DNA from 3 places in the Mesorhizobium sp. P2_H9 genome. Region 1 is predicted to be linked to each of the others. Evidence: predicted binding sites of a transcription regulator. Region 1 holds the regulator's gene; each other region holds the start of a gene.
The links. Region 1 encodes LexA, which represses DNA repair genes until DNA is damaged. Its sites were predicted from a motif close to TGTTCNNNNTGTGTTCNG; they were not measured.

Region 1 (2,268 bases):
GCCACCATGGCGACGACATGGCTTCGGCTGGCAGCACTGCCATTTGCACTCGCAGGCCTGCTGACGATTTCCGACACACGCACGCCCGACGTGCTGATTTCCGAGGACGCCCATCTGGTTGCGCTGCCGATTGGCGGCGGTGAGCTGGCCCTCAACCGGGCGCGTTCGAACGAATTCACGACCGACAACTGGAAGCGCGCCCTAAAGTCCGAAACCATCGTCGAGCCCGAGACGTTCGACAACAGCAGCGAACAATTCGATATTGCCGACCCGACCGAATTGCCGCCAGGCTCGCCCTTCTATTGCAAAGCCGGGCTGTGCCTTGCACGGCATCCCTCCGGCGCGATCGTCGCCTATGTCGAAGACCGCAAGAACGCGTGGAAAGCCTGCTCTTTCGCGACCCTGATTGTCATCGACGACGCCACCGCCTATGACCCTTGCCGCGATCCGCTGGTCCTTGTCGTCAACAAACGACAACTTGCCCGTTCGGGCAGCGCAGCCATCTTCTTCGATCCGCAATCGGCGACCAGGCCGGCAGAGATCGACTTTGCCGTCGACAAGCCATACCGCCCCTGGCACGTCCAACGAAAATTCTCTCGCGAAGCGAGGGGGCTACCGCCCTACAAGAAGCCCGAAAAATCAGCCGTCAAGCCGGCTCAGTAACGGCGGATCAGCCCGACCAACTTGCCTTGCACCTTGACCCGGTCCGGGCCGAAAATGCGGGTCTCATAGGCCGGATTGGCGGCCTCAAGCGCGATCGAGGCGCCCTTGCGGCGGAACCGCTTCAGCGTCGCTTCCTCGTCATCGACCAGCGCCACGATGATCTCGCCCGGGCTGGCGGTATCGGCGTTGCGGATGATGACCGTGTCGCCGTCGAAAATGCCGGCCTCGATCATCGAATCGCCCTTCACCTCCAGTGCATAGTGTTCGCCGCCCATGATCATGTCCGGTGGCACCGAGATCGAATGCGTCTGGTGCTGGATGGCGTCGATCGGCACACCGGCGGCAATGCGTCCCATCACCGGGATCGACACGGCGGCGACCACATCGTCGTCATTGCCGGCCGAAGGCATGCGCGAAGGCGCCGGCTTGATTTGCCGCCCGAGGCCGCCTTGTCCAAGACTGCCCTGGATAACGCTCGGCGAGAATTTGCGCGCTGCGTTGAGGCCGGGCGCGATCGAGTCCGGCAGCCGCAGCACTTCCAGGGCGCGGGCACGGTTGGGTAGCCGGCGAATGAAGCCGCGTTCTTCCAGCGCCGTGATCAGCCGGTGAATGCCTGACTTGGAGGCAAGGTCCAGCGCTTCCTTCATCTCGTCGAACGACGGCGGAATGCCGCTCTCCTTCAGTCGCTCATGGATGAACATCAGAAGTTCATGTTGCTTGCGCGTCAGCATGGCGGCCCCCAAGGGTTTCGAACCAGAGATTTCGAACCAGAATCAGAAAAACAAACCCAGAACAAACACTATCTGTTCCAGTTGTGTTCCGCAACCGTTTAAAGTTTAATGAATATGTTAGGGCTCTGGAAACGATACCGCCGCGCCAACGGCACCGCCGCGCTTTCACCGGTTCGCGCCTCATCGCCTTGATTCTGCTTCCGTTTGCCGCCTCTGGGTTCCCAAAAGGCGGCATTGGAATCGGCCGTCAGTCGGCAAAGATGGCGCGCAATTGCAGCCATATCGACGGGGCGATTTGGTTAATGCACCGTGAACGAAACGAAGTCAAAACGCCAACCTTGGGCAGGTTTGGCTCCTGATTTTCAGCACCTGGTCGGACAGCTTGTCATCGGTGGAACCTTGCCGCGCGATGCCAGGTGGTGGAAAAGCGCTGGTGACCGATGGATGCCGTCGTTCCGGCGTTGCGTCGAATGTTGGGGGAGTAGACAAACCATGACAGGAATTCCCGATCTGGCGGCCATCGAGGCGATGGATGCCGCGGATCCGCTGCGCGCCATGCGCGACCGCTTTGTGCTGCCGCAAGGAGTGATCTATCTCGACGGCAATTCGCTGGGGGCTGCCTCGCATGCCGCTTGCGACGAGTTGCGCAAGGCGGCGACCGAGGAATGGGCGCATGACCTGATCCGCGCCTGGAACACGGCCGGCTGGTTCGACATGCCGCTCGAGCTCGGTGACCAGCTTGGGCGCCTGATCGGCGCCGCCGCCGGCCAGACGGTGGTCTGTGACACGACCTCGGTCAACATTTACAAGCTGCTGCACGCCGCGATGGCCATGCGGCCGGAGCGGCCGGTCATCGTCGCCGAGGGTGACAGTT
Region 2 (2,268 bases), on a different contig from region 1:
ACCTGTCGTGCAGGTCGCCGGCGGTCATATCGGGTTCGATGGCGCATTTTTCAACCATTGCCACCGGACCGGTGTCCAGACCCGCTTCCATTCGCATCACCATCATGCCGGTCTCGGTATCGCCAGCCATGATCGCGCGCTGGATGGGTGCGGCACCCCGCCAGCGCGGCAACAACGACGCGTGGCCGTTCAGGCAAGCGAGCCGTGGCGCGTCGAGAATAGCCTTGGGCAACAGCAATCCGTAGGCGACGACCACGGCGACATCGACCTGCAAGGCGCGGAAAGCTTCCTGCTCGGCCTCGCCTTTCAGCGACACCGGCGTGTGAACCTCGACGCCCAGCCTCTCCGCTTCGCGCTGCACCGGCGATGGCGTCAGCTCCAGCCCACGACGGCCGGCGGCACGCGGCGGCTGGGTGTAGACGGCAACGATCTCATGCCCGGCCTCGGCGATCGCCCGCAGCGTCGGCACGGAAAATTCAGGCGTACCCATGAAGATGACGCGAAGGGGCATTTTTCGACCCCTATCCCACCAGCTTGCCTGGCACCTTGTCCCTGGCGAGCTTCTTGAACTTCTTCACCACCATGTCGCGCTTCAGCTTCGAGATGTGGTCGATGAACAGCACGCCGTTGAGGTGGTCGATCTCATGCTGCAGGCAGGTCGCCATCAGCCCTTCGGCTTCGAGTTCCTGCGACTTGCCGTCGCGGTCGAGATATTTCACCCGCACGGCCGCCGGTCGCTCGACCTCGGCATAATAGTCCGGGATCGACAGGCAGCCTTCCTCGTAGACCGAGCGCTGGTCGGCGCTTTCGAGGATTTCGGGATTGATGAAGACATGCGGCGCCGGAGTCTCGTCCTCCTTGGCAAGGTCGATCACCAGCATGCGCAGCGGTTCGCCGATCTGGATTGCCGCCAGGCCGATGCCGGGCGCGTCATACATGGTGTCCAGCATGTCGCCGGCCAGCTTGCGCAAGGCGCCGTCGACGCGCTCTACCGGCTTGGAAAGCTGGCGCAGGATGGGATCGGGAAGGATGATAAGCGGCTTGATCGACATGCTTTCTCACCTAAGACCTCGCGCGAAAAGCGTCAACCGGGGCGCTTGCGGTGTCGTTCACGTTTTGATCTGTGCCGGCGGGCCGAATCATCTATGCTGCCCAAATGAATGATCTGACATCAATCCTTTCCGAGCCTGTTGCCCGGCTCGGCGCCACGACGATCACGCTCGGTCATGCGCTGGCGTTCGGGGCGATGCTGTTTCTAGGCCTGTTCCTGGCGCTGGTCGTTGCGCTGTGGCGGTCGGCCAAGGCGCGGACCGTAGCCGCCGCGGAAGCGGCCGACCATGCCCGCGACGCCGAGGCGCGGATGGCCGGCATCCTGCAAAGCCAGGCCGAAATGCAGGGCCGCATGGGCGCCATCGCCGACGTGTTCGGGGCACGGCAGGCCGAGCTGACGCAGTCGATCGGCCAGCGCCTCGACGCGATGACCGGCCGCCTCGGCCAGACCATGACCGAGCAGACGAAATCGACGCATGAGAGCCTGGCCAAACTGCAGGAGCGGCTGGCGATCATCGATGTCGCGCAAGGCAACATCCAGTCGCTCGCCGGCCAGGTCGTGCAATTGCAGGCAATCCTGTCCAACAAGCAGACGCGCGGCGCCTTCGGCCAGTCGCGCATGGAGGCGATCGTCGCCGACGGCCTGCCGATGGGCGCCTACGAATTCCAGGCGACGCTGTCGAATGGCAGCCGGCCCGATTGCCTGGTGAAGATGCCGAACGGCGCGCCGTCGCTGGCCATCGACGCAAAATTTCCGCTGGAAGCCTGGAACGCAATCCGCGCCGCCGACGGCGCCGACCTTCAGAAGGTGGCCGCGCAAGCCTTCCGCCGCGACATCGAGATCCATGTCCGCGATATCTCGGAAAAATACCTGATCCAGGGCGAGACGCAGGACACCGCCTTCATGTTCGTGCCGTCGGAATCGGTGTTCGCCGAGATCCACGAGAATTTCGATGCGCTTATCCAGAAGGCGCACCGCGCCCGCGTCATCATCGTTTCGCCGTCGCTTTTGATGCTGTCGATCCAGGTCATCCAGGCGATCCTCAAGGACGCCCGCATGCGCGAGCAGGCGCATCTGATCCAAGGCGAGGTGATTCGGCTGATGGAGGATGTCGCGCGCGTCGACGAGCGGGTGCGCCGGCTGCAGACGCATTTCACCCAGTCGGCCAAGGACATCGACGACATTCTGGTGTCGACGTCGAAGGTGACCAAGCGCGG
Region 3 (2,268 bases), on a different contig from region 1:
AACACGATAATGCCAGATGGCTCGGTGCAGTCAACCTCACTGCGCCGGCGACCAAGTCCGGCATGCCCCTATCACAGTTCCTTCTCGGCTAGTTCCCTGAAAGCATCGGGCACGGAACGCGCCGCTTCCAGCGCCACCGTGCCGTAACCGACCGCCTGTTTGCCAAAGCGCAGGCGGATCTTGTCGACGGCGCGGTCGGCGCCAAAGCGCGCCAGGCCCTTTTGGGTGCCCGGCCTCTGCTTCTCGTCGACAAGGCCAAGCGGCAGTTCGAGCTGCAGCTCGGCACTCTCCTCCAGATGCGATACCGAGATCGCCAGCAGTGAAATGGTCTTTTCCCCGGGGTAGGCGGCAAGCACGCCGCGCACCAGCTCCTCGGCGATCTCAGCCAGCATCAGTGTTGCCGAAATCGGCTGGTCGAGGGTGACCGAGCGGGTCACGGCGCTGAGGTCGGCAAAGCGGACGCGCACCGTCACCGTGCGGCCGGGCCGCGCTTTGGCTCTGAGCCGGCTGGCGACACGGTCGGCCAGATGCAGCAACACCGGCACGAAGATTTTTGCCTCGGCCGGTTTCCTGCCGAGCGCCGATTGCGCCCCGGCCGAATGCGCCCGCCGATGCGTCACCAGTTTTCGCGGGTCGCGGTTCCACGCCAGCGCGGCAAGCTTTTCGCCGGCGGCAGGCCCGAGCAGTCGCTCCAGCGCGCCGCTGTGCGTCTTCGCCAATTGGCCAATGGTCTCGACGCCGATCTCGGCCAGCCGCGCTTTGGTCGCCGGGCCGACGCCCCACATCAGACCGACCGGCAAATCATGCAGGAAGGCAAGTTCGCCGGCGGGATCGACCACCACCAGCCCGTCAGGTTTTGCCACTTGCGAAGCGATCTTGGCCAGGTGCTTGGTGCGGGCCACGCCGATCGAGATCGGCAGGCCGAGTTCTTGCCGCACCCGGTGGCGTATCGTGGCGGCGATCTCGGCCGGCGAGCCGAACAGATGCGTGCAGCCGGCGACATCGGCAAAGGCCTCGTCGATGGAAATGCGCTCGACCAGCGGCGTAAAATCGTCGAGCACTTTTATTGCCGCGTCGCCCAGCCGCTGGTAGTCGCTGAAATGGCCGCCGACGAAGATCAACTGCGGGCAGAGCTGCCGGGCGCGCCGTCCAGGCATGCCGCCGCGCACGCCAAAAACCCTGGCCTCGTAGGAAGCGGCGAGCACAACGCCGCCGCCGACGGCGATCGGCTTGCCTCTAAGCGAGGCGTCGAGCAGTTGCTCGACCGAGGCATAGAATGCGTCGAGATCCGCATGGAGAATGGTGGGTTCCATCCCGACCGTTTCCTTGCGGCGCTGCAGCATTAGCCGCGTCTATTTTGAGGGGCGTTTTGCAGAACAAATACAGAACAAATCGTGCCCTTTGTCAAGCGGTGATGCGGCGCCGCACCTTGACTGGCGCGGCGCCGGGCAATCAGCCTTTGATGAAGGCGAGCAGGTCGGCGTTCACCTCATCCTTCTGGGTGGTGCAGATGCCGTGCGAACCGCCCTTGTAGACCTTCAGCGTCGCGCCCTTGACCAGTTTCGAAGACAGCAGCGCCGAGTCGGCAATCGGCACGATCTGGTCGTCGTCGCCATGCAGGATCAGCGTCGGCTTGTCGAACTTCTTCAAATCTTCGGTCTGGTCGGTCTCCGAAAACGCTTTGATGCAGAAATAGCTGGCAGGCATCCCGGCCATCATGCCTTGCAGCCAGAAGGCATCACGCACGCCTTCAGAGACCTTCGCTCCGGGCCGGTTGTAGCCGTAGAATGCCATGGTCAAATCCCTGAAGAACTGCGAGCGATCGCTCAGCACACCCTTGCGGATGCCGTCGAAGACATCGATCGGCAGACCGCCGGGATTGGCCGCCGTCTTCAGCATCAGCGGCGGCACCGCTCCGATCAGCACCGCCTTTGCCACGCGGCCGGTGCCATGGCGGCCAATGTAGCGCGCAACTTCGCCGCCGCCGGTGGAGTGGCCGACATGGATCGCGTCCTTGAGGTCCAGCTGCTGCACCAGTTCGGCGAGGTCGTCGGCATAGGTGTCCATGTCGTTGCCGTGCCAGGGCTGGCTGGAGCGGCCGTGGCCGCGGCGGTCATGGGCGATGGCGCGATAGCCATGCGATGCCAGGAAGAACATCTGGTCTTCGAAGGCGTCGCTGCTCAACGGCCAGCCATGGCTGAAGACGATCGGCTGACCCTTTCCCCAGTCCTTGTAGTAGATCTCGGTTCCGTCCTTGGTGGTGATGAT

Region 2: AC1DXN_RS14450 (DNA recombination protein RmuC) is a predicted target of LexA. The motif match lies at 1,107-1,124, and genes of this name have one in related genera.
Region 3: dinB (DNA polymerase IV) is a predicted target of LexA. The motif match lies at 1,373-1,390, and genes of this name have one in related genera.

Annotation. Positions count from the first base shown of each region.
Region 1 is NZ_JBFUFX010000003.1:71,187-73,454, reverse strand. It holds gene AC1DXN_RS06245 (ComEC/Rec2 family competence protein) at 1-663, shown strand, start outside; gene lexA (transcriptional repressor LexA) at 657-1,394, opposite strand; gene kynU (kynureninase) at 1,887-2,268, shown strand, end outside.
Region 2 is NZ_JBFUFX010000007.1:55,022-57,289, reverse strand. It holds gene fmt (methionyl-tRNA formyltransferase) at 1-511, opposite strand, end outside; gene def (peptide deformylase) at 522-1,052, opposite strand; gene AC1DXN_RS14450 (DNA recombination protein RmuC) at 1,157-2,268, shown strand, end outside.
Region 3 is NZ_JBFUFX010000024.1:20,660-22,927, reverse strand. It holds gene dinB (DNA polymerase IV) at 72-1,313, opposite strand; gene AC1DXN_RS30260 (alpha/beta fold hydrolase) at 1,453-2,268, opposite strand, start outside.